3 regions of the Bradyrhizobium sp. 62B genome follow, and region 3 is predicted to be linked to each of the others. Evidence: predicted binding sites of a transcription regulator. Region 3 holds the regulator's gene; each other region holds the start of a gene.
What was found. The regulator LexA, encoded in region 3, represses DNA repair genes until DNA is damaged. The targets are predictions, from matches to a motif close to TGTTCNNNNTGTGTTCNG.

Region 1: ML401_RS11425 (putative DNA modification/repair radical SAM protein) is a predicted target of LexA. The motif match lies at 3,095-3,112, and genes of this name have one in related genera.
Region 2: ML401_RS17915 (DUF3072 domain-containing protein) is a predicted target of LexA. The motif match lies at 3,819-3,836, and genes of this name have one in related genera.

Annotation. Positions count from the first base shown of each region.
Region 1 is NZ_CP092841.2:2,426,527-2,433,980, forward strand. It holds gene ML401_RS11415 (inorganic phosphate transporter) at 1-237, opposite strand, end outside; gene ML401_RS11420 (UdgX family uracil-DNA binding protein) at 337-1,779, opposite strand; gene ML401_RS11425 (putative DNA modification/repair radical SAM protein) at 1,779-3,014, opposite strand; gene ML401_RS11430 (ImuA family protein) at 3,176-3,970, shown strand; gene ML401_RS11435 (DNA polymerase Y family protein) at 3,861-5,450, shown strand; gene ML401_RS11440 (error-prone DNA polymerase) at 5,447-7,454, shown strand, end outside.
Region 2 is NZ_CP092841.2:3,808,065-3,815,518, reverse strand. It holds gene ML401_RS17940 (hypothetical protein) at 195-851, opposite strand; gene ML401_RS17935 (tannase/feruloyl esterase family alpha/beta hydrolase) at 994-1,344, opposite strand; partial or broken gene ML401_RS17930 (tannase/feruloyl esterase family alpha/beta hydrolase) at 1,579-2,460, opposite strand; gene ML401_RS17925 (hypothetical protein) at 3,185-3,334, opposite strand; gene ML401_RS17920 (hypothetical protein) at 3,370-3,522, opposite strand; gene ML401_RS17915 (DUF3072 domain-containing protein) at 3,581-3,772, opposite strand; gene ML401_RS17910 (hypothetical protein) at 3,909-4,103, shown strand; gene ML401_RS17905 (hypothetical protein) at 4,100-4,324, shown strand; gene ML401_RS17900 (hypothetical protein) at 4,433-4,567, shown strand; gene ML401_RS17895 (hypothetical protein) at 4,567-4,692, shown strand; gene ML401_RS17890 (hypothetical protein) at 4,834-5,001, shown strand; gene ML401_RS17885 (hypothetical protein) at 5,012-5,389, shown strand; gene ML401_RS17880 (hypothetical protein) at 5,538-5,840, opposite strand; gene ML401_RS17875 (hypothetical protein) at 5,953-6,444, opposite strand; gene ML401_RS17870 (HU family DNA-binding protein) at 6,802-7,098, shown strand; gene ML401_RS17865 (hypothetical protein) at 7,149-7,325, opposite strand.
Region 3 is NZ_CP092841.2:3,394,043-3,401,496, reverse strand. It holds gene ML401_RS15895 (S41 family peptidase) at 1-1,100, opposite strand, end outside; gene ML401_RS15890 (alpha-hydroxy acid oxidase) at 1,462-2,595, shown strand; gene ML401_RS15885 (HAD-IA family hydrolase) at 2,605-3,234, shown strand; gene ML401_RS15880 (hypothetical protein) at 3,405-3,611, shown strand; gene glp (gephyrin-like molybdotransferase Glp) at 3,813-5,024, shown strand; gene lexA (transcriptional repressor LexA) at 5,200-5,901, shown strand; gene ML401_RS15865 (hypothetical protein) at 6,434-6,868, shown strand; gene ML401_RS15860 (ComEC/Rec2 family competence protein) at 6,876-7,454, opposite strand, start outside.

The DNA of each region.
Region 1 (7,454 bases), 970 kb from region 3:
GAGCGCGATCAGCAGCGCGACGAGCAGGAGGATGTAGGGCAGATAGGTCGTCACCTTCGTGCCGGTGGCGTTGACGTCGGCATAGATGCTGTAGGCGACGAACAGCAGGCCCGCGGCGAGGATGCCGAAGAACAAAATCATCGTCAGCGGATTGAAGCCCTTGTCGAGATTCGGCCGCGAGGCCGGCTGAACGGGCGCGGGATCGGCTACCGCGCGGTCGAATGCAACATCGGTCATGTCTGGACGCCCCTTACCTTGCAGTTGAGGGGCATTGTCCGCGATGGATTTGAAGGCTGGATGACAAGCGGCGGTTGAAGGCCGCTTTCCCACCACTATTCAGGCGGCGTGCGCGGCTTTCCTCTGCAGGCCCGCTGCAATCTTCAGATCTTCGACAAAGCGCCGATATTCCAGCACTTTGGCCTCCGGATCGGGCAGTCGCAGCAGATAGGACGGGTGCACCGTCACCAGAGCCTTGCGCCCGTCGGGAAGGTCTATGAGGCGGCCGCGGGTCTTGCCGATCGGGGTGATCTTGCCGAACACGCTCTGCGCCGCGGTGGCACCCATCGCTACGATCAGATCGGGTTGGATTACTGAGACTTCCCGCTCGAACCATTGCCGGCACGCGCGGATCTCCGGCGTATTCGGCTTCTGGTGCAGGCGGATCTTTCCACGCGGCACGAATTTGAAGTGCTTGACCGCGTTGGTGACGTAAACCTTCTTGCGGTCGACCCCGGCTTCCGCAAGCGCACGGTCGAGCATCTGCCCGGCCGGGCCGACGAAGGGGTGGCCCGCGAGGTCTTCCTTGTCGCCGGGCTGCTCGCCGACCAGCATGATGTTGGCCGATCTCGGGCCTTCGCCGAACACGGTCTGTGTCGCGTCCTTGTAGAGAGGACAGGCGCGGCAATGCGCGGCCTCCTCGCGGAGGGTTTCGAGATCGTCGGCGGCGGTCTTGCGTGGCATCGGAGCCTCCGGCCGCTTCTGAGGCTTGTGCGGATCGGTTGCGGCGTTGGCGATCATGGCGCCGGTCATGCGCTCGGCGTCCTCGATCAAGGGCTTAATGATCGAGGCCTCGGGCAGGTTCCTCCAGTATTTCTTCGGCATCTCGGCCTGCATCGCCTTCACCTTGAGCCGGGCCGGATTGAAGATGCTGGCGTAGTAGCGCCGCCAGGTTTCCTCCAGCCGGTCCTCGCCCGGCGCTTCGCTCTTGCTGACGCCCGGTGTGAACGCGAGCGCATGGCCATCCCAATGCGCGCAGAGGTCCGGCGTCAGGATCGACCAGGGCATGTCGGCGAAGCGTTTGGCGAAGAACGGCGCTGCGAGCTCGACGATGTGATGCTCCGGCTCGAACCAGGCGACGTAATGCGCTGCGCGTTCCCTGCCGATCTCGCGGAAGCGCACGAAGGCATGCATCTTGTGCTCGTCGCGATGGACCGCTCTCGCCATGGCGGTGACTTGCGCGACGTCAGGGTCGGTCGCGACCTCGATGAGATCGTGATTGTCCTTCAGCCGAAACAGCAGCCGATAGAGGATGGCAAAGCGCTCGGGATCGCGGTGCAGGATCGCTGCTTTCGCGAGCTCGATGAACTTGCCTGATACGTTGAAGGTGCCGTCGTTCACCTCGAGGATTGGTGACGGCGCGGGCGGGGCGAACAGCTCGGCTTCGCCGCCTTGCACGGCAAAGGTGACATCGGCGGGCCTCACGTGGTGAAGCACGAGGCTGCGGGCGGCTGTGCGCCAGCCGTCGAAATCGGTTTCGGTGTCGAGGGTGATGTACTGCATCAGAAGCCAAATCCCAGTTGCGTTGCCTTCGGCTTGAACCGTTCGATCAGCCGCGCGTCGTCGAGACGGTGCGGCGAAGGGCGGTGATCGCTGAGGACGATGAACGGCAGCGCCTTGTGCTTGGGCACATGCAGCCGTGCGAGATCGGCGAAGCGGATCGTGGTGGTGCGTCGTGTCGCGATGATGCGCTCGACCGCCTTGGTGCCGAAGCCGGGCACACGCAGCAGCTCCTCGCGGCTGGCGCGATTGACGTCGAGCGGAAAGCGGTCGCGGTGGCGCAGCGCCCAGGCGAGCTTTGGATCGATGTCGAGCGGCAGCATCGCGCTGTCGTCGACGATCTCCGCAACGTCGAAGCCGTAGAACCGCATCAGCCAGTCGGCCTGGTAGAGCCGGTGCTCGCGCAGCAGCGGCGGCTGCACCAGAGGCAAGGCGCGGCTCGCATCGGGGATCGGGCTGAAGGCGGAATAATAGACGCGCCGCAGCTTGTACGAGCCGTAGAGATTGGAGCTGGTGTGGAGAATGGTGTGATCGGAGGCGCTGTCGGCGCCCACGATCATCTGCGTGCTCTGGCCCGCCGGCGCGAAGCGCTGCGGCCTCGCCTTCGTCTTCGCGGCGCGGTTCTCCTCGGCTTCGTCCAGCTTCAGCCGCAGCCGGCCCATGGTGCGGCGGATCGCGCGCACGTCCTTCTCGGGCGCGAATTGCTGCAGGCTGGTCTCCTCGGGCATCTCGATATTGATGGAGAGGCGGTCGGCATATTTGCCGGCCTCCGCGATCAGCGCGTCGTCGGCCTCGGGAATGGTCTTGAGATGGATATAGCCGCGGAAGTGATGCTCCTCGCGCAGTTTTCGCGCGACGCTAACGACTTGCTCCATGGTGTAATCGGGGCTGCGGATGATGCCGGAGGAAAGGAACAGGCCCTCGATGTAATTGCGCCGGTAGAAGTCGAGCGTCAGCTTGACCACTTCCTCGATGGTGAAGCGGGCGCGCGGCACGTTCGAGGAGGCGCGGTTGACGCAATAGAGGCAATCGTAATTGCAGGCGTTGGTCAGCAGCACCTTGAGCAGGGAGATGCAGCGTCCGTCCGGTGCGTAGGAATGGCAGATGCCCATGCCGGGCGCGGTCGAGCCCATGCCCTTGCGGTCGCTGGAATCCCGCTTTTCAGTACCGCTGGAGGCACAGGACGCGTCGTACTTGGCGGCGTCGGCCAGGATTTCCAGCTTGCGTTGTACGTCCATGTTTGAATCCCGTTGATTCCACTGATGAATCCGCAAGCGCGCCAATTCGATTGACTCTCCGCGCGCCGTTAGCTTTATATTAGAACATATCATGAACAAATGAGCTAGCCATTGGTTCTCTTTGGGAGCCACCGGCAATCACCTCTGAAGGAGCGGCGAGCATGAGCGGCGCACGTCTAAGCGCGCTTGCGACCTTGCGCGGCCAGATCGAACGCATCGAGACCGCGGAGATCGTGCATCAGCACGACCGCGTCGCGCTCGGCCATAACGAGGTCGATGCCGTGCTGAAGGGCGGGCTCGCGCGCGCGGCGATCCACGAGGTGTTTTGCGAGGGGCGGCAGGGTACGACCGCCACAGGATTCGTCATGGGGCTTGCGGGACGCGTGAGCGCGCAGCGGCCGCTGTTGTGGGTGCGGCAGGATTTTTCGGAGCTGGAAGCCGGCGCGCTGTCGATGAGCGGGCTCAAAGAGCTCGGCCTCGACCCGCGCCGCGTGGTGATGGTGCGCGCCGCCGATGTCGAGAGCGCGCTGCGCACCTCGGCCGATGCGCTTGCCTGCGACGCGCTGGGGGCCGTCGTGCTCGAGCTCTGGGGCGAGACCAGGCAGTTCGATCTCGTGGCGAGCCGCAAGCTGACACTGGCCGCGCAAGGCTCCGGCGTCACGGGTCTCTTGCTGCGCATGGCGGCGCAGCCGCTGCCCTCGACCGCAGAGACCAGGTGGATGTTGCGCGCGGCGCATTCGCCGCCGGGAGCTGTGTGGAGTGCCTGGGGCACGCCGCGCTTCGATGCCGAGCTCTTGCGCAATCGTCATGGCCCCTGCGGCCGGTGGATCATGGAATGGAATTGTGATGAGTGCCAGTTCAGTGAGCCGAAGGCGTATTCTCAGCCTGTGGCTGCCGCGCCTGCCCATCGACCGGATCCAGCGGTTCTTGCAGGGGAGCGGCGGCGCGCAGGATGAACCCGGCATCGTCGTCATCAAGGACAACAATGCGCTGGTGATCCATGCGCTGGACGAGGCCGCCGAGCGCCTCGGCCTGTATATCGGTCAGCCGCTGGCGAATGCGCGGGCGATGTGTCCGGATTTGCGTGTGTTCGACGCCGATGTCGTGGCCGATGCGAAGACGCTCAGCGACATCGCCGATTGGTGCGATCGCTTCACGCCGCTGGTGGCGCTCGATCCGCCGCACGGGCTGTTCCTCGATATCACCGGCTGCGCGCATCTGTTCGGCGGCGAGGCTGCGCTGCTCAAGACGCTGGTCCGGGCGCTCGCCCGCCAGGGCTTTGCCGTCGGTGCGGCGATCGCCGGCACGTCGATCTGCGCGCGTACGCTGACGCGGCAGGCATCTGGCAGCATCGTTGCCGATGGCAACGAGGCGGCGGCGATCGAGCGGTTTCCGGTGTCCGCGCTCGGTGCGGACGAGGCCATCACCACCGGCTTGCGCCGCGCCGGCCTCAAGACCATCGGCGACGTCGCATCGCGCAGCGCCTCCGAGATCACGGCGCGGTTCGGCGCCCGGTTCTCCACGCTGCTCGCGCATGCGCTGGGGCAGGGCGATGCGCCGATCAGCCCGCGCAAGCCGCTGCCCGATTACATCGTCGAGAAGCGCTTTGCCGAACCGATCGCGACCGACACCATGATCGCGATGACGCTGTCGCGGCTCGCCGAGACCTTGATCGCATCGATGGAGAAACAGGGCAAAGGTGCGCGGCGGCTGGAGGCCGCCTTCTTCCGCACCGACGGCGTGGTGCGCGCCATCATGGTCGAGACCGGACGTCCCGTGACGCGAAGCGCGGTGATCGACCGCCTGTTCCGCGAGCGGCTCGATGCGCTTGCCGATCCGCTCGATCCCGGTTTCGGCTTCGACATGGTGCGCCTGTCGGCGAGCCGCACCGAGATCGTGGTGCAGGAGCAGCGCGATCTCGACGCCCATGTTCATGACAATGACGAGCTCGCCGCGCTGATCGACCGCATCGCCGCGCGCATCGGGGGGAAACGCGTCGTCGTGCACCTGCCGGAGGATACCCATATTCCTGAATGTGCGGTGATGGCCGCGCCGGCGCAGCATCATCTCGCAGCCTCCATGCAGGCCGAATGGCCCGCGCGTGTCGAGAGCGAGCCGCCGCTGCGTCCCCTGAGGTTGTTCGACAAGCCGGAGCCGATCAAGGTGCCGTTCGCGGCCGTGCCGGATGGTCCGCCGCATCAATTCACCTGGCGCCGCGCGCTCCATGCCGTGGTGCGGGTGGAGGGGCCGGAACGCATCGCGATGGAATGGTGGCGGCAGGACGGCAAGCAGCTGACGCGGGATTATTTCCGCATCGAGGATGCCGAGGGCCTGCGCTTCTGGATCTTTCGCGACGGTCTTTACGAGGGGGAAGTGTTCGATGGCGATGGCAAGCCCGCTTCTCCCGGCTGGTATGTGCACGGTCTCTTCGCATGACGTCCCCCGCCTATGCCGAGATCGGCATCACCACGAACTTCTCTTTCCTGCGCGGCGGCTCGGATCCGCGCGCCTATGTGCGTCAGGCGAGCGAGCTCGGCCTTCCCGCGATCGGGATCGCCGACCACAACACGCTAGCCGGCGTGGTGCGGGCGTGGAGTGAGCTCGACAACGATAAGGTGGTGCACAAGCCGAAACTGCTGATCGGCGCGCGCATCGTCTTCAGCGACGGCACGCCCGACATTCTGGTCTACCCGCGCGACCGCGCCGCCTATGGCCGGCTGTGCCAGCTCCTGACCCGGGGCAAGCGTGGCGACGACATCACGCGGATCGAGAAGGGCGAGTGCCGTCTCGCCTTTGCCGATCTCCTGGAGTTTTCGGAAGGACAGCTCCTGGTTCTGACGCTGCCGCATCGCTTCGAGCCGGTGCAGGCGCTGGATGTTCTCGCAAAGCTGAAAGCGAGCCGCGCCGAAGGCGTGTGGCTGGCGGCGAGCCTGGTCTATCGCGGTGACGACCGCCGCCGCCTCGCGCGGCTCGATGATCTCGCCTCGAAGGCAAAGGTGCCGCTGCTCGCGACCAACGAGGTGCTCTATCACGATCCCGCACGCCGTCCTCTGCAGGACGTGCTGACCTGTATCCGGGAAAAGACCACGATCGAAGCTGTGGGGCGGAAGCTCGAGGCCAATGCCGAACGGTTCTTGAAGACGCCGCGCGAGATGGCGCGGCTGTTCCGAGATTTCCCCGAGGCGATCGCGGAGACCATGCGCTTTGCGGACGCAATCGACTTCTCGCTCGACCAGCTCAAATACCAATATCCTGACGAGCCGGTGCCGCCCGGGAAGACCGCGCAGGGGCATCTGGAAGATTTGACCTGGGCAGGCGTCGACAAATATTTCGGCGGTATCGATAATATTGACGCAAAGCTGAGCGCCACGCTGAAGAAGGAGCTCGCGCTGATCGCCGAGCTGAAATACGCGCATTACTTCCTCACCGTGCATGACATCGTGCACTACGCGCGCAGCCAGAACATTCTGTGTCAGGGGCGGGGATCGGCGGCGAATTCGGCCGTGTGCTACGTGCTCGGCATTACCTCGGTCGATCCGACCAAGGTCGATCTGCTGTTCGAGCGCTTCATCTCCAAGGAGCGGCTGGAGCCGCCCGATATCGACGTCGATTTCGAGCATTCGCGCCGCGAGGAGGTGATGCAATATGTCTATCGCCGCTACGGCCGTCACCGCGCCGCGATCATCGCCACCGTCATCCATTATCGCCCGCGCAGTGCCATTCGCGACGTCGGCAAGGCACTGGGCCTGACCGAGGACGTCACCGCCGCGCTCGCCGACACCGTCTGGGGCAGCTGGGGCAAGGGCCTCAACGACATGCAGGTCCGGCAGGCCGGGCTCGATCCCAAAAACCCCATGATCAACCTCGCGGTCGAGCTTGCGACCGAGCTGATCGAATTCCCGCGCCACCTTTCCCAGCATGTCGGCGGCTATGTGCTGACGCAAGACCGGCTCGACACCTATGTGCCGATCGGCAACGCCGCGATGGACGATCGCACCTTCATCGAATGGGACAAGGACGACGTCGACGCTCTCAGCATGATGAAGGTCGACGTGCTCGCGCTGGGCATGCTGACCTGCATCCGCAAGTGCTTTGATCTGATCGACCAGCACAAGGGCGAGCGCTACGCGCTCGCGGATATCAAGGGAGAAGATGACGACGAAGTCTATCAAATGCTGCAGCGGGGAGAGTCGCTTGGGGTGTTCCAGGTCGAGAGTCGCGCCCAGATGAACATGCTGCCGCGCCTGAAGCCGCGGACGTTTTACGACCTCGTCATCGAAGTCGCGATCGTGCGGCCCGGGCCGATCCAGGGCGACATGGTGCACCCTTACTTAAGGCGTCGGAAAATGAAGCCGGAGGATATCGAGTATCCTTATCCGAAGGGTGGCAACAAGAACGAGCTCCGTGAGGTCCTGCACAAAACACTCGGTGTGCCCCTGT
Region 2 (7,454 bases), 410 kb from region 3:
TGCCATTTTTCCCTGAAAAGCGAGGCGCAAAACGTAAGGGCTCACTTGGAAGCTTTTGAGCTGACAGTGAGGACGTGCGCATCCACCATGGCTCGGGGAACACCAGTACACTCAACTCCAATGGCAAATAGGCGACTTGAGTGCACTGTCACCGTAATTTTTGAGCTCTGAAGGGGGAGCCAAGGGTAAGCTACTCATCGACGAGGAATATATCCTGATCGCTTCGCCCCGTTAAACTGGAGGCTCTGCGTGTCATTGTCGGCACAGATCTTACCAACCCGACCCGGCTCCACGGTCTGACCAGTTCTGCCGTTACCCTGAGTATTGAACCGAGTGACGCTGAAAAAGACCGGGTAGCTGCACTTATTCTCTGCCTGGATACACTGCACCTTTATGCGCTCGTGCACGTTGCCGCCCTTGATGCCGCCATCCTCGTAAGATTTGGTATGTACGCCTCCGCACAAGCTATCGTCTCCACTTGTGGGTGCGGTTTGTGCTTTCTGGCAGTCTGCCTCGACATCGTTTCTGTACTGCGTGAGGTATTTTTGAGAGTCAGCGAGTAATTTCTCGTGTAGGTCATCCCAGCATATTTCGCCCATACGACCTTTCTGTTCGACAATGTGCCGCTCAAGTAGTGGAATCATATTTTTGCGCCCGAATTGGCACGCACCGGCACTATCTGTCTTCTCGAGCTTTCGCCAAGTCTCCTCAGCTTTTCCGCTCTCTTGAGCTTGCCTGTCAGACATCGCGGCACTGCGGTTATAGCAAGCTGCCGTGCCTCCAGCTGCATGAGCGCCAACAGTCGTCATAGCGGTCGCACTGATAGCTACAACAATAAATAAAAACTTCACGGCATCACCTTTCAGAAGGGAATTCGGAATTACGGTGACAGTGCACGAAATTGGCGCCATTGGCCGACCGTAGAATGGCGGAGAAGGGCGGTGATGGCGAATGAGTTTGATGCACCGTCACCGTAATCCCGCACACATCCCGCTACTTGCACTCAAAACTCGCCGCGCTCTCCGGATCGCCTTGGCCCTTGTACTGCGCATGTTGCGGATAGGCGCAAAGCGGCCGAGCGCGGCCGGGAAAGGCTGGTCCCGTCGCGATCACCGTATCGGGCGCCTTGCCGTCTTCCACCCAGTTCACGACGGCGCTGAGGAGATCGAAACGATCGAGCGCTGCGCCGCTCGAGCAGTGACCCATGCCGGGCACCAGGAAGGCCCGGCTCGATTTCTCCCGCACCAATTCCATGCCGCCGGAATCCGCCGCCATGCGCTCGTAGTAATTCACGGTGTCGAGCGCCGAGAACCAGGGATCGCTCACGCCGTGGTAAAACAGCATCTTGCCGCCATGGCCGAAGTAGCTCGAAAGGTTGGTCCAGTAGGCGGTGTTGGTGAGGCGATCCAACCCGCTCGCGTTGATGTGGTCTTCGAGTTGATCGACGTCGATGCTGTCCCAAACCGGCGGTCCGACCGGACTGCGCGCGCCTGTTGTCAGGATGCCGGGAATGGCAACGCCTTCGGCTGCCACGCCGCTGTCCCACGGGAATGACGGATAGACCTGCGTGCCGCGTGAATTCTTTGGGCCGGCAAAAGCCTTGTTCAGGGCATCAACCTGCGGCGGCGCCAAGCAGGAATCGGTCTTGTCGCCCTTGCAGGTGAGGACCGCGGGATCGAATTGACAGGCCTTGCCGTCGAAGATCAGGCCATCCTTGACGCCGTCCTTGGCGTCGCAGGCATCTAGGATCGCGTTCGTGACCAGCTTGCGCTCGGCCGCGGAAAAAGTCCTGGCGGGCTCCGGCTTTCCGGATGCATCTTTCGGCGCGATCTGGCTGAAGGCAGCGTTGGCCCAGGCGAGACCGATGTTCGAGTTGCCGGTGCGCATCGCAGGCGCGCCGGCGACGATGCCGTCGAATTGTTCGGGATAGCGCGCCGACGCCAGCATGCCTTCACGGCCCCCGGTCGAGCACCCCGTGAAATAGGACCGTTTTGCGGGCTGGCCATAGTAGTGCGCGACGATTGCCTTGGCGGCCATCGTCACCTTGCCGACGGATGCATTGGCGAAGTTGAGCGCGGCTTCCTGGTCCTTCAGGAACGAGGCATCGAACACCGCGCCTTGATGACCGCTATCGGTCGAGACCACGGCAAAGCCGCGCGCCAACGCCGGCACCTCGCCGGCCGCCTGGTAACCCAGCGGCGGCCGGATCGAGCCGTTCAAACCGCCGCCGCCCTGAAACAAAAACCGTCCATTCCAGCGATCGGGCAGGGCAACGGCAAAGCCGATCGCGTAGGACTTGCCCTCGACACCGACGCGCTGATCGATCACGCCATCCGCGCGGCAGTTCGGCGGCAGCGCCACCGATACGGTGGCCGGCGCCGGCGGCGACGGCTGCACGGTCCCCGGCGGCGCCTCCGGCACCAGCTCGGCCTTGGTGACTGTTGCCGTCGATCCCGGCATCTTCCAGCCGGTCAGGTCAGCGCATTTGAGCGCGGGCGGTATGTTGGCGGAATCGTCGGCGCGTGCAGGCGAGATCGCAATGACCATGATGGCCGCCACCAGACCCAGGCCAGCCATTGCACCATCAAGCGCCACGTTTCTTCTTCGCTGCATCGTTGCTCCCTGCCGCTTTCTGAATTTTATTGCGGCGCACGTAACTCGCGCCGGCCGATCTGCTGCACTGACACCAAAACTATCTTGGGTCATTCGGGCGGTGCAGTCCAGCGGCGCAGGCCTTCGATCGCTCTCGCTCTCGCCGATGAAGTCGATCACTACGCCGCCTGCAGACGTTGACTACAGAAGGACGCTGCAATTTTTCCAGCTCGTAGAATGGGGAGAGCACTTGCGAAACCATCATGTTTGGTCTCGCAACAGGGCTTCTCATCCTACGAGCTTAGAGCCATGCGCGCCCTGCGCTTCAAAACATCGCCGATGATAATCAGAACGCGAACCACGCCAGCACCGCGATGACCGGGAGAATGGCGATGCCGAAGAGCACCAGGGGTGCAGGTTCGTTGCCTGTGCGGTCGCTCATGATGACCTGCTAAAGGAAGGCCCCGCGGCGGCGGCGCCACGGGGCTGTCGGTGTCGGCATGCAGGGGGAGAATGCCGGCACCGGTTGTTGAATGAATTCCGGTTTGTCGGAGTTGTTCCTAAAGGGGCGCGGTGCCGAGACCCGAACGCATCACTTCGACTCGGCTTCGTCACCACGCTCGAGCTGCGCCCGGTATTCCGCCGCAGCCTTCAACAGTGCTTCCCTGATTTCGCCATCCGCAGTTTGCGCGGCGAGAGCTTCGGCGCGATCGGCTTGATGCTGGAGTGATTCCTTGGTCATGCCCGACCAACTCGGCCGCCGGCGCGCCGGTTCCTTCAGGCCGCCTTCTCGACACCTTTGGCGACGATCTCCACTTCGAAATAGCCCATGTCGCGGAGCTCGGCGGCTTTCTTCTCGGCCGCTTCCCGGGTGTCGCGCTTCAAAATGATCTGGCCCGCTCCGTCGCGGGCGCAAACGAAATAAGGCATTTTCGATTCCCAATTTCGTTTGCATACACACGAGGCCCGGCTTTCGCAATTGGAGGCGTCACTCGTCGAGCCCGGCCTTTTGCCGCATCTCGTCGATCAGCTCCGAGGCCTCGGCCTTGGTCAGCTCGTCCTTGGGCGGGCTCTCGTGCGCCTGCTCGGCGAGGGTCTTCAGGTAGGATTCCTGGGCGCCGGTCATCGGATCATCCCCGGAAACCCAGTCCTTCGGGTCCTTCTGGGTATTTTCGGCCATCGCTCGTCTCCTTTTCCGTCTCCGTACAACGTCGGACTGGACTTCTCGTTCCGTTTTTGTTCTCATCAGCCAAAGTCAAAATTCGTGAGGCGGAACAATGCCGGACCTGGACTATCTCAGGCGGGAGATCGAACGGATGCGTATCCAGCTGGGCAGGCAGAGGAAGGAGATACTTCAGCTTCAGCGAGCCGGCATCGGCACGGCCTCGGCTGAAGCGCTGCTGTCGCGAATGGAGGCGAAGGTCGAGACGCTTTGCGCCGAGCGTGACGCGCTGAAGGCGGCAGAGCCGCGCTCGGCCAAGGGCAGGGTGCTCGGCGGGAGGACGTGGTGAGCAGACGATGGTTCGACGACGAGAGAGAGCTGTCGCCGTTCCTGATCGCGCTCGAGGACGTGCGCCGCAGGGCGACGCGGGAAGGGTGGTGCTATGCCCATGTCCAGGCCATCATCGTGGCGATCGACCAATATGCGGAAGCCGCGACCGGCAACCGCGAGTATTTCCTGAACAAGCCGGTCTCGATTGGGAGCAGCCGGAAGACCGGCGACATTCCGTAGGGGCTGTGACTTCGAAGGTTGCGGGCTTCAACGCGTTGCAGACAACCGTGATGCCCGTCACGGCGCAGGCGCGCCGATATCGGCACGCTCCGACGAAAGGAGTGTGTCATGCGATACGCGATCATCGCCTTGCTTGTTCTCGCCAGCCTGCAGGCTGTGCGCGGCGGGTATCTGAGCGCTCCGATCTTCGTTCTCCTGGCGGTCGGCGGCTGCGGCGGCGCGATCGCGCTGAAGAGGTCGTGATGGATTTCTATGCCACGGCCATCTTCGATATCGCGGTCGAACTGTTTTTCTGGATCAGGCGGAGCCTCACGAGAAAGCCTGCCGTCGCCGGGCGGCCGAGCGTGCCCTTGGTGCCGCCACGCTGATTGGCGGTGTGGGAGAGGCGCTGCTCACGACCTCTGCTGAATGTTCAAGTGCGATCGCCCTGGTCTAACGGGAGGCGGCGGTGGCGAAACTTAATCCACCGTCGTCGCCGAACCCCAGCGCCGCCGGCGCGACCAATGGCTATGTTTCAAGCCTTGCTCAGCGCGATCGTGGATATTTTCCCGTCGGCCGCATGGAGCGCCGCCGTCAGGTTCTTCGGCCTGGAAAATGCTGTCGAAATCGCGACGGCGCTCTTCGGCCTTGGTTGTATCGTGGTCGGCTCCGCGGTGTTGCTGCTGGAGCACGGATGAGGGGAGCGCGGTGAAGACGATCACATTGCTTGCCGTGGTGGCCATGCTGCTGCTGGAGGTCTTCGGCCCGACGTCGAGCGTCGGCGGCTCGATGAGCTTCATGCTGGTCTTCGTTGTGGTGATGCTGGCGGTCGCGATTTACGAGGCGTGGTCGAACGGGCGCGGGGCGATCGGATGGATCGTCAACGTCCTTGTCTGCGCTTTTGGCGCCCTGGTCGCGATAGCCCTCGTCGGAATGGCGATGGACCTCGTGCTCCCGTACCTTCACCTCGAAGGTTCGCTCGCCTCGTCGCAGAATCCGCTGAAATATGTCGTCGTCGCGGCCGTTGCGATCATCATGGTGCTGGGATCATGGATCCCGCTCCAGGTCTTGAACCGGCTGCGCTGACAGGACCTCGGCGACTCCGGCGACGGCAGCCGGGCCGGCTGCCGGCAACCAAAGCGCGATGAGATCATCGCGCCCTGGGTTGTTGTTGCGCATGACCTTCCCGGAAAACCGCTTCGCGCTAACGCGGCCCTCCGGGTCGGGATGATGCTCAGGCCGCGATCCGCTGTTCGACCGGAGCCGTCAGCAGCTTGAGCGCTTGCGCATGTTGCAGGTCGGGGACCGCGACCGCCGTGTGGCTGTAGATCGCATGGCTGCCTGATTTTGCAATCCTGTCCAGGATCTCGCTGCCCTTGATGACATGGAGGCCCATGCCCTCGTGGGTGGGGAAGATCGCCAGCACCACGTCATAGGCCGCGATGACCGCTTTGAGCGCTTCGGCCTTGTCCTCGGCGAGCTCGACAAAAACACGAACATCGGCTGCGAGTTCACGCAGCTCTTCAAAATCCAGCACTGTGAGGATACTCCAACGCAACGAGACTGAATGGAGCTTGGCGGCGTTGGGTTACTGAAGTGTCAACAAGGCGTGCCGGGCCACAAGTTTCACGACGAGGTGACGTCACGCCCTAGCGCTTTGCTTCCGCCTTGCGGAGCCGGGCCTCCGCGGCCTCGTCGACGAGGTTCAAGGCGAGGCCGTCATAGCTCAGCTTGAGCCCGCGGCCGACGATCCATGTCCATCCCTCACGGTCCTTGATGGCCTGCGCGTTGAACTGGTCGGAGATCGATTTGACCGCGGCGTCCTGCTCCCCCGGATTGTTCAACGTCGCATTGACGCGCCAGATCGGGCGCCTGGCGTCCGCCTCGTCGCTTTCAACCGTGACCTTGGCGCCGTTGATGTCGCATTCGAGGGTGGAGGCGTTGCGGCCCGGGCGGCAGAGATAGTGGCGTTGATTGACGAGCTTGCTGGTCTCCTCGAACGTCATCCCGGGCGAGAAGCCGAAGATGTCGGACTTCTTCACGAGGGCAAGGGACGCGGGCTTCAGGAAGCTCGGCTGGATCGCGACGAGAGCTGCGACAGCAACGACGATCAAGCCTGCGATGACGATAGCGACCTTCATGAGCACCCCACGAGAAACCCTCGAGGCTCTTATAGCAGCCGGGGCGATCTGCCATGCCTCCCCAAAAGCGAAAACCCCGCCTGGGGGAAGCGGGGCTCTCTGGTGGGGTGAAGCTTAGGGACTTCAATGATATGACGCGCCAGCCGCAAAATGGTTCAAAAGGGAAAGCGGCGGGTCCTGCGACATCTTGCACAGGAAGTCGGGAACCCCGGAGAACCCCTGCTTGCGTTTTCGGCCTCGATGGGTTCTAAGCCCCGTCACTTCATGACCTCTGGCATGAAATCAGCAGCGCGCCCCCCCGCGCTTCAGGCCGCGTCCACAGCGAAAGTTGCTCGCGCGCACAAAAGGAATTCAGACATGGCGAAGATGACGAAGACCCAATTGATTGATGCAATTGCCGAGGGCACGCAGCTTTCGAAGAACGACGTGAAGTCGGTGATCGAATACATGGCGACGGTTGGCTACAAGGAGCTCAACGAGTCCGGTGAGTTCGTCATTCCCGGCTTCGTGAAGATGTCGGTGGTGAACAAGCCGGCGACCGAAGCCCGCATGGGCGTCAATCCCTTCACCAAGGAGCCGATGCAGTTTGCGGCCAAGCCCGCGAGCAAGTCGGTCAAGGCCTCGCCGCTGAAGGTCGCCAAGGACGCCGTCTGAGGCGCCGGCGAGGTCGCTGCGGCCGGCTCGTCCGCGAGACGGCGTAGCGATCAATTGTTGACGAACAAATGGTGCTCGGCGACGGCGATGCCGAACATCACCATGACGATCAGGACAAGCCACAGCGCGCGCCGGTCGGCCTGTCCGGGCGCGCTCTGCGGTTTCCCGCAAGCCGGGCAGACTGAAAGCCCGATCGGGATCTCGGCCTCGCAGAACTCGCAGGTCATCGGCGCCTCGAGAGTGACGGGCGCGGTGCGGGGTCTTCCGCAGCTGCGCTGTCTCGCGCGGCGGGCGGCACCGCTTGGTTCGGCCGTCAATGCGAAGGACGGAAAATTCGTTCCCGTTGCTGCGGTGGG
Region 3 (7,454 bases):
ATGTCGGGAGCGATGCCCTGGGCCTGGATCGAGCGGCCCGACGGCGTGTAGTAGCGCGCCGTGGTCAGCGCCAGTGCGCCATTGCCGGCGCCGAGCGGAATGATCGTCTGCACCGACCCCTTGCCGAACGAGCGCGTGCCGATGATCGTCGCGCGCTTGTGGTCGTGCAGCGCGCCGGCGACGATCTCCGAGGCCGAGGCCGAGCCGCCATTGACGAGCACCACCAGCGGCTTGCCCTTGGTGAGATCGCCGCCACGCGCGGTGAAGCGCTGGGTCTCCTCCGGGTTGCGGCCGCGGGTCGAAACGACCTCGCCGCGCTGCAGGAAGGCGCTCGACACCGACACGGCCTGGTCGAGCAGACCGCCCGGATTGTTGCGCAGGTCCACCACGTAGCCGACGAGCTTCTCCTGCGCGACGTCCTTGGTGATCGAGGCGATCGCCTTCTTCAGGCCGTCGGTGGTCTGCTCGTTGAACGAGGTGATGCGGACATAGCCGATGTCGCCGTTCTCGACATGGAAGCGCACCGGGCGCACATGAATGATCTCGCGCTTGATCGCGACGTCGAGCGGAGCGTCGGCGCCCTTGCGCACGATGGTGAGCTTGGTCTGGGTATCGACCGGGCCCTTCATCTTGTTGACCGCCTGCTCGAGCGTCATGCCCTGCACGGCCTCGCCGTCGATCTTGCTGATGAGGTCGCCGGACATCAGGCCGGCCTTCGAGGCGGGGGTATCGTCGATCGGCGAGACGACCTTGACGAGGCCGTCCTCCATCGTGACCTCGATGCCGAGGCCGCCGAACTCGCCGGAGGTGGTCTCCTGCATCTCGGTCCAGGCCTTCGCGTTCATGTAGCGCGAATGCGGATCGAGCGAGGTCACCATGCCGGTGATCGCGCCTTCAACCAGCTTGGCATTGTCCGGCTTCTCGACATAGCTAGCCTTCACGCGCTCGAACACTTCGCCGAACAGGTTGAGCTGGGAATAGGCATCATTCGCGTTCGCTGCCGCCCGCGCCGCCCATACGCCGCCGTGCGGGCTGGCTACCAGAAGGGTGAGACACGCTCCGGTGAGCGTGCCCAGAGGGAACAGCAGGGATTTCCGCATGGATGGGCTGGCCTTTTCGCTGGGCGGTTCGCTTTAAGCTTGTCTCTCGAGACTTGTCTTTCAACACTCGTCCTTCAAGACTTGTCTTTCGGGACTTGGAAGGCGCCATGCAATTGGCGATCCAGTCTGCTTCTCACAATACCATTCTGGTTTCTTCAAGGCCGGGATGCCGCGCCGACGGGTGCACCGCAGAAATCGCTTCGCCCGGACCTAAACTTTTGGCAACGTTGCAGGACTGGCCAGCCCGCAAGGGGAATCATCGGCCGGTCCACGCCCTGCTGCTATGCGATTTTAGGATAGTTTTGGAGGCCTGGACGGGTTAGGCGATGACATAAGGCTTCAAATTCTCGGGAGGATAACAATGAACGAAGCACCCCGCATCCGGCCGGAACGGAACGTCGAGCTCGGCGCCAGCAACGAGCCGTTCCAGAATCTGCACGAATTCATCCGGAAAGCGCGGGCCAACCTCAACCAGAACGCCTGGGATTACATCGTCGGCGCCGCCGAGACCGAAACCACGATGCGCCGCAACCGCATGGCGCTGGACGAGATCGCCTTCCGCCCGCGCGTGCTGCGCGACGTCCGCAAGGTCGACGGCGCGGTTCAGCAATTTGGCCGCAAGATGCGCCTTCCGGTGGTGCTGGCGCCCGTCGGCGCGCTCGAAATCTTCGATCCGGACGGTGCGGCGAGCGTCGCGCGCGGTGCCGGCACCTTCGGTGCGGCGCACATGCTGAGCTCGGTGTCCGAGCCGGGCCTGGAGAAGACCGCCGAGATGGCGCCCGATGCGCTCCGGCTCTACCAGCTCTATGTCCGCGGCGACGATTCCTTCGTCGCGGATGTCGTCAGCCGAAGCGAGAAGAACGGCTATGCCGCCTTCTGCCTGACCGTCGACACCGCCCATTACAGCCGTCGCGAACGTGACATCGCCAAGCGCTACGTTCGCGAGAGTCGCCTGCGCGCCACCGGCGGCGATTTCCAGAAGGGCCTGGAGTGGCGGACCGTGAAGATGATCAAAGACAAGTTCAAGATCCCGCTGATCCTGAAGGGCATCGCCACCGCCGAGGACGCGCTGATCGCGGTCGATCACGGCGTCGAATGGATCTACGTCTCCAACCACGGCGGCCGCCAGCTCGACCATGGCCGCGGTGCCATGCATGTGCTGCCCGAAATCGTCGAGGCCGTGAAGGGCCGCGCCAAGATCATGGTCGACGGCGGCATCTGTCGCGGCACCGACATCGTCAAGGCGATCGCGGCAGGGGCAGATCTCGTCGGCATCGGCCGGCTGCAATGCTGGGCGCTGGCGGCGGCCGGCGAAGCCGGCATCACGCGGATGCTGGAGCTGCTCGAGGACGAGGTGCTGCGCTGCCTCGGCCTGCTCGGCGCCACGTCGTTTGCCGAGGTCGACAAATCCTGCCTGCATCCGGCGACCGCCACCAACGCGCCGAGTGTGTTCAGCGCGTTTCCGCTGTTCGACCACGAACCTTATCGGTACTGAGTAAGAGGATTGCAGGTGACATCGCTCTCTCCCGGCAGCGCGGATGCGCTTCTGTTCGATCTCGGGCGCGTGGTGCTCGACATCGACTTCTCCAAGGCGATCGCTTGCTGGGCGGGACATGCCGGCTGCCAGCCCGAAAGCATCGTCGCGCGCTATGTGCGCGACGAGGCCTACCGGCTGCACGAGATGGGCAAGATCAGCGACGAGGATTATTTCGCCTCGCTACGCGCTTCGCTGGGGATCGGCATTTCGGATGCCCAGTTCCTGGAGGGCTGGAACGCGATCTTCGCCGGCGAGATGCCTGATATCGCCGAGTTGTTGCCGCGGGCGGCGAAAGAGATGCCGCTCTACGCCTTCTCCAACACCAACCGGCCGCATGTCGATTATTTCTCGAAGGAATATGCCGAGCTGCTCGGTCATTTCCGCGAGCTGTACCTGTCATCGAGCATCGGCCTGCGCAAACCGGATGCGGAGGCTTTCGACCATGTCGTCGCCGCGATCGGCGTGCCCGCCGAGCGCATCGTGTTCTTCGACGACCTCGCTGAGAACATCGAAGGCGCGCGGGCCCGCGGCCTGACGGCCGTGCATGTGACCTCGCCGCGCGACGTCGGGAAGGCCTTGAAAGCATTGGGCATCTGACGCCAGCCGCGGGTGCCACCCGGCCTCCCGGCAGCGACATCTTCCGGAACTAAATCTGCTGAAATTTTGGAACCTGATCACTTTGTGCATTTTTATACAGAGTTCCGGGAACGGAATACCGCCCTTCGGACTCTTGAGTCCGTTGGGACTTCTACATCGGACTGATCGACGTGCTGGGCAAAACCTATCTCACTAAGCAAGCCTCTCTCCTGCTTGAATTCGCAAGAAACACCTCGGATTCTGACCTTTCCGCCAAGCTGATCAGCAAGGCCGCCGACCTGAAATCGCAGGCCGATCCGCTCCCCGACAAGGATCAAGGGCCCAAAGCGCCCGACGTCGCATTTGAGATCAGTCCGGACGATCCGGCGGCACGGTGACCGTATCGGTGTTGGCGCTCGTGATTCTCGTCCTTCACGGCGCGCTGTCTCGGCTTCCAGATCATGCCCTGACGAACTTGCACTCCTCCACCACGGAGATCACGCAGGATAGATCATCCCGCGCGCTGCTTTGCCTCGCGCCTGCGGTCGGCTAGAACTCTCGCCGCCCCATTGAACGATGTGCGAGCAGGAGTTTTGCCCGTGGCCCTGATGCCGGTTTCCGACGCCCTTGCCGCGGTGCTGGCAGGTGCAGAGCCGCTGCCTGAACAGATGGTTGCACTCGACGAGGCCTATCACCGCGTGCTGGCACATGATGTCGCGGCGCGGCGCACGCAGCCGCCGCAAGCCATGTCGGCGATGGACGGCTATGCGGTGCGCGCGGCCGACGCAGCAGCGATCGATTCCCGGCTGACGGTGATTGGCGAGGTCGCCGCCGGCCGTCCTTTCGCGAGAGCGGTCGGCGCCGGCGAAGCCGTGCGGATCTTCACCGGCGGCGTCGTTCCCGACGGTGCGGACGCGGTCGTGATCCAGGAGGACACCGTCGCGGACGGCAACAGCGTCACGATCAAGGAAGCCGCGATCACCGGACGGCACATCCGCCCGGCCGGCGTCGACTTCCGTGAGGGTGACGTCCTCCTCCGCAAGGGCACGCGTCTGACCGAGCGCGATCTCGCGCTCGCTGCCGGAATGAATTACCCGCAGCTCGCCGTCTGCCGCCGTCCCAAGGTCGCGATCCTCGCCACCGGTGACGAACTGGTGATGCCGGGCTCAGCGCCCGGGCACGGCCAGATCGTCTATTCCAACGGCTATGCCCTGCACGCGCTCGCCCGCAGCGAGGGCGCCGACACCGTCGACCTCGGCGTCGCCGCCGACACGCTGGAGGCCACCACATCAGGCATCCGCCGCGCTCGCGAGAGCGGTGCCGATATCCTAATCACGACCGGCGGCGCGTCGGTCGGCGACCACGACCTGGTCCAGCAGGCACTCAGGGGCGAAGGCATCGCGATGGCGTTCTGGAAGATCGCCATGCGGCCGGGCAAGCCAATGATGCACGGGCGGCTCGGCGCCATGCGCGTGATCGGCCTGCCCGGCAATCCCGTGTCGTCCTATGTGTGCGCCTTCCTGTTCATGGTGCCGCTGATTCGCGCCTTGTCAGGCCGCTCGGTGATTCATCATCGTCGCGAACGTGCCGTGCTCGCCTGCGATCTCGGTGCCAACGACCAGCGCGAGGATTACTTGCGCGCGCGCCTCGAGCTGCGCGACGACGGCACGCTGGTCGCGCTTCCCGTCAGCCATCAGGATTCCTCTCTGCTTGCGAATCTTGCTGCGGCACAGGTACTTCTCGTGCGCCCACCCTTCGCGCCGAAGGCCGAGGCCGGAAGCCCCTGCGAGGTGCTGCGGCTCCCCGTCTGAGTGCACGGCCACACGCATTCCGCGAACCGCGCTTCGTTCACGGTAAATTAAGCAGTTGCGGAACATGTATCGAACATATAGTGTCCGTTCATGATTTGTTTCGAGGATGTAGCGGCTTATCGCTGAACTCATCGTCTCGGAATCGAACGACATCAACCGGGGGACTTTGGTCGAGATGTTAACGCGCAAACAATACGAGCTTCTGCGGTTCATCAGCGAGCGTTTGAAGGAAAGCGGCGTGCCGCCCTCCTTCGACGAGATGAAGGATGCGCTCGACCTGCGCTCGAAGTCGGGCATCCACCGCCTGATCACCGCGCTCGAGGAGCGCGGCTTCATCCGCCGGCTGCCCAACCGCGCCCGCGCCATCGAAGTGATCAAGCTGCCGGAGCTCCAGGCTGCCGCCGGCGCCCGGCGCGGCTTCACGCCGAGCGTCATCGAGGGCAATCTCGGCAAGATCCGCGCGAGCTCCAGCCCGCCCGTGGACGAGGGCGAGCGGCCCGTTGCGGTGCCCGTGATGGGCCGGATCGCGGCCGGCACGCCAATCGAGGCATTGCAGACCCGCAGTCACACCATCAGCGTGCCGCCCGACATGCTCGGCTCGGGCGAGCATTACGCTCTCGAGGTGCGCGGTGATTCCATGGTCGAGGCCGGTATCCTCGACGGCGACATGGCGCTGATCCAGCGCAACGAGAGCGCCGACACCGGCGACATCGTGGTGGCGCTGATCGACGACGAGGAGGCTACGCTCAAGCGCTTCCGCCGCCGCGGCGCGTCGATCGCGCTCGAGCCTGCCAATGCCGCCTATGAGGTGCGTATCCTGCCGCCGAACCGGGTGAAGATTCAGGGCAAGCTGATTGGGCTTTACCGGAAGTACTGAGTCCGGAAGAACTCAGTCCGAAAGTAGTTTTGGCGCCTGCGTGCGCCTTCGGTCGGCGTCGCCGATCTGAGATTGGAGCGGATGAATGTCCGCTCCGGCTGGATGATCATTCTGGTTCTGCACAGATTATCTGGCCCCTCCTCCACGGCCATCTTCGGCGGACCGCAGCGACATCGCGTCTGGGCGTTTCGGGTTCGGAAGACCAGATCGTTTGGGTGCAGCGGTCGCGGCATCGGGGCACGGGGCCGTTGCTGCGCCATCGGATTGCCATGTCCGCAACACCCAATTGCGCAGCGCCGCGATCGCGCCGGCAATGCGAAGTGTCGCTTTTGCAGTCGCTGACAGGCGCCGGCGTAATGCACCTCAGCCAGCTTTGTTCCTGGCGAATTCGGGAAAGTTAAAGTGATCGCGGGGTGCGGATCCCAGCCGCAGATTTGCCTACAACCAAGCACAGCGTTGGTGTTTAAACTCTGACAGAGGCCTGTGCCTCCAAGAGAGGCGCGGGTCGCTATCTTCACATGAGGAGCACCCGATGTGTGACTATAGCCTGCATGCCGTCGCGACGCGCCCCGCAGAAGTCGGCGAGACGATCGTCACGACAACCTTCCGCGGCACCTCGACGCGCGGCTTCGCATCCGAAGCCGACCTCTCCGTTGCGGTCTGCCTGCTGCCGGGAACGGAGCTCGCCTTCGCAGACAACGTCCGTTACGACAACCGCTGGATCTGGACGCGCACCGTCAACTCCCGCGTCGGCAAGTTCGGCAAGATCGATCCGCACATTCCCGATCGCCATCACGACGCGATCGAATTCCCTGATGGCAAATACGTGCTGGTGACTCAGCTCGTCGAAGGCCAGCGCGCAACCGTGCTGCAATTGCCCGTGACCCAACCGGTCGGCGAGCGCGAGCACAAGCCTGAGATCATCGCCGATAGCCGTTCGCCCGTCACACCGCTGCCGCTGGGCTGACAGAGGCTCAGTCCTCCGCCTGAAGATCGGCCTCCGACGGGGTCGCATCCTTGGCGCGCGGAGCCGCCGCCCTCGGCATGAGGGCTCCTTCGAAATCTCCCTCGCCGGCGGCCGCCGGCGACCAGGGACGGCTCGTGCCCCTCGCCCTCACCGCCTGAACTGCAAATCCGTCGCCACGCCGTGTCAACGCCAGCGCGCCCTGGCGAACGAGCCGCTGCCGATCCACCATCATCGCCGCGCAATCGGGCGGTGCGGGCCGTGACGTCACGACCAGTGCGGCACGGCTGCAATCGTCCGCGAGCGCATCGATGCGCGAGGCCAACGCAACCAGGCGCCCGTCGGCAAGCGGCGTGGCGCAGCCGGCCTCGTCGCACGACACCCCCTCGGCCAGCGCGCTGCTGCCGGCATCGCGCGGATCGGCGTCGGCCGCCAGCCACTCCTTCAGCATGAAATTGTCCTTGCCCGTCCTGATCAGGTGCAGGCGCCCGTCCCCGCCCCGCACCGCGACGCTGGCGCCGTCCCCGGCGATCAGGATATCGGGCTGCCGCACCGACAGGCCCCACGCGATGGACGTCAGCAGCACCAC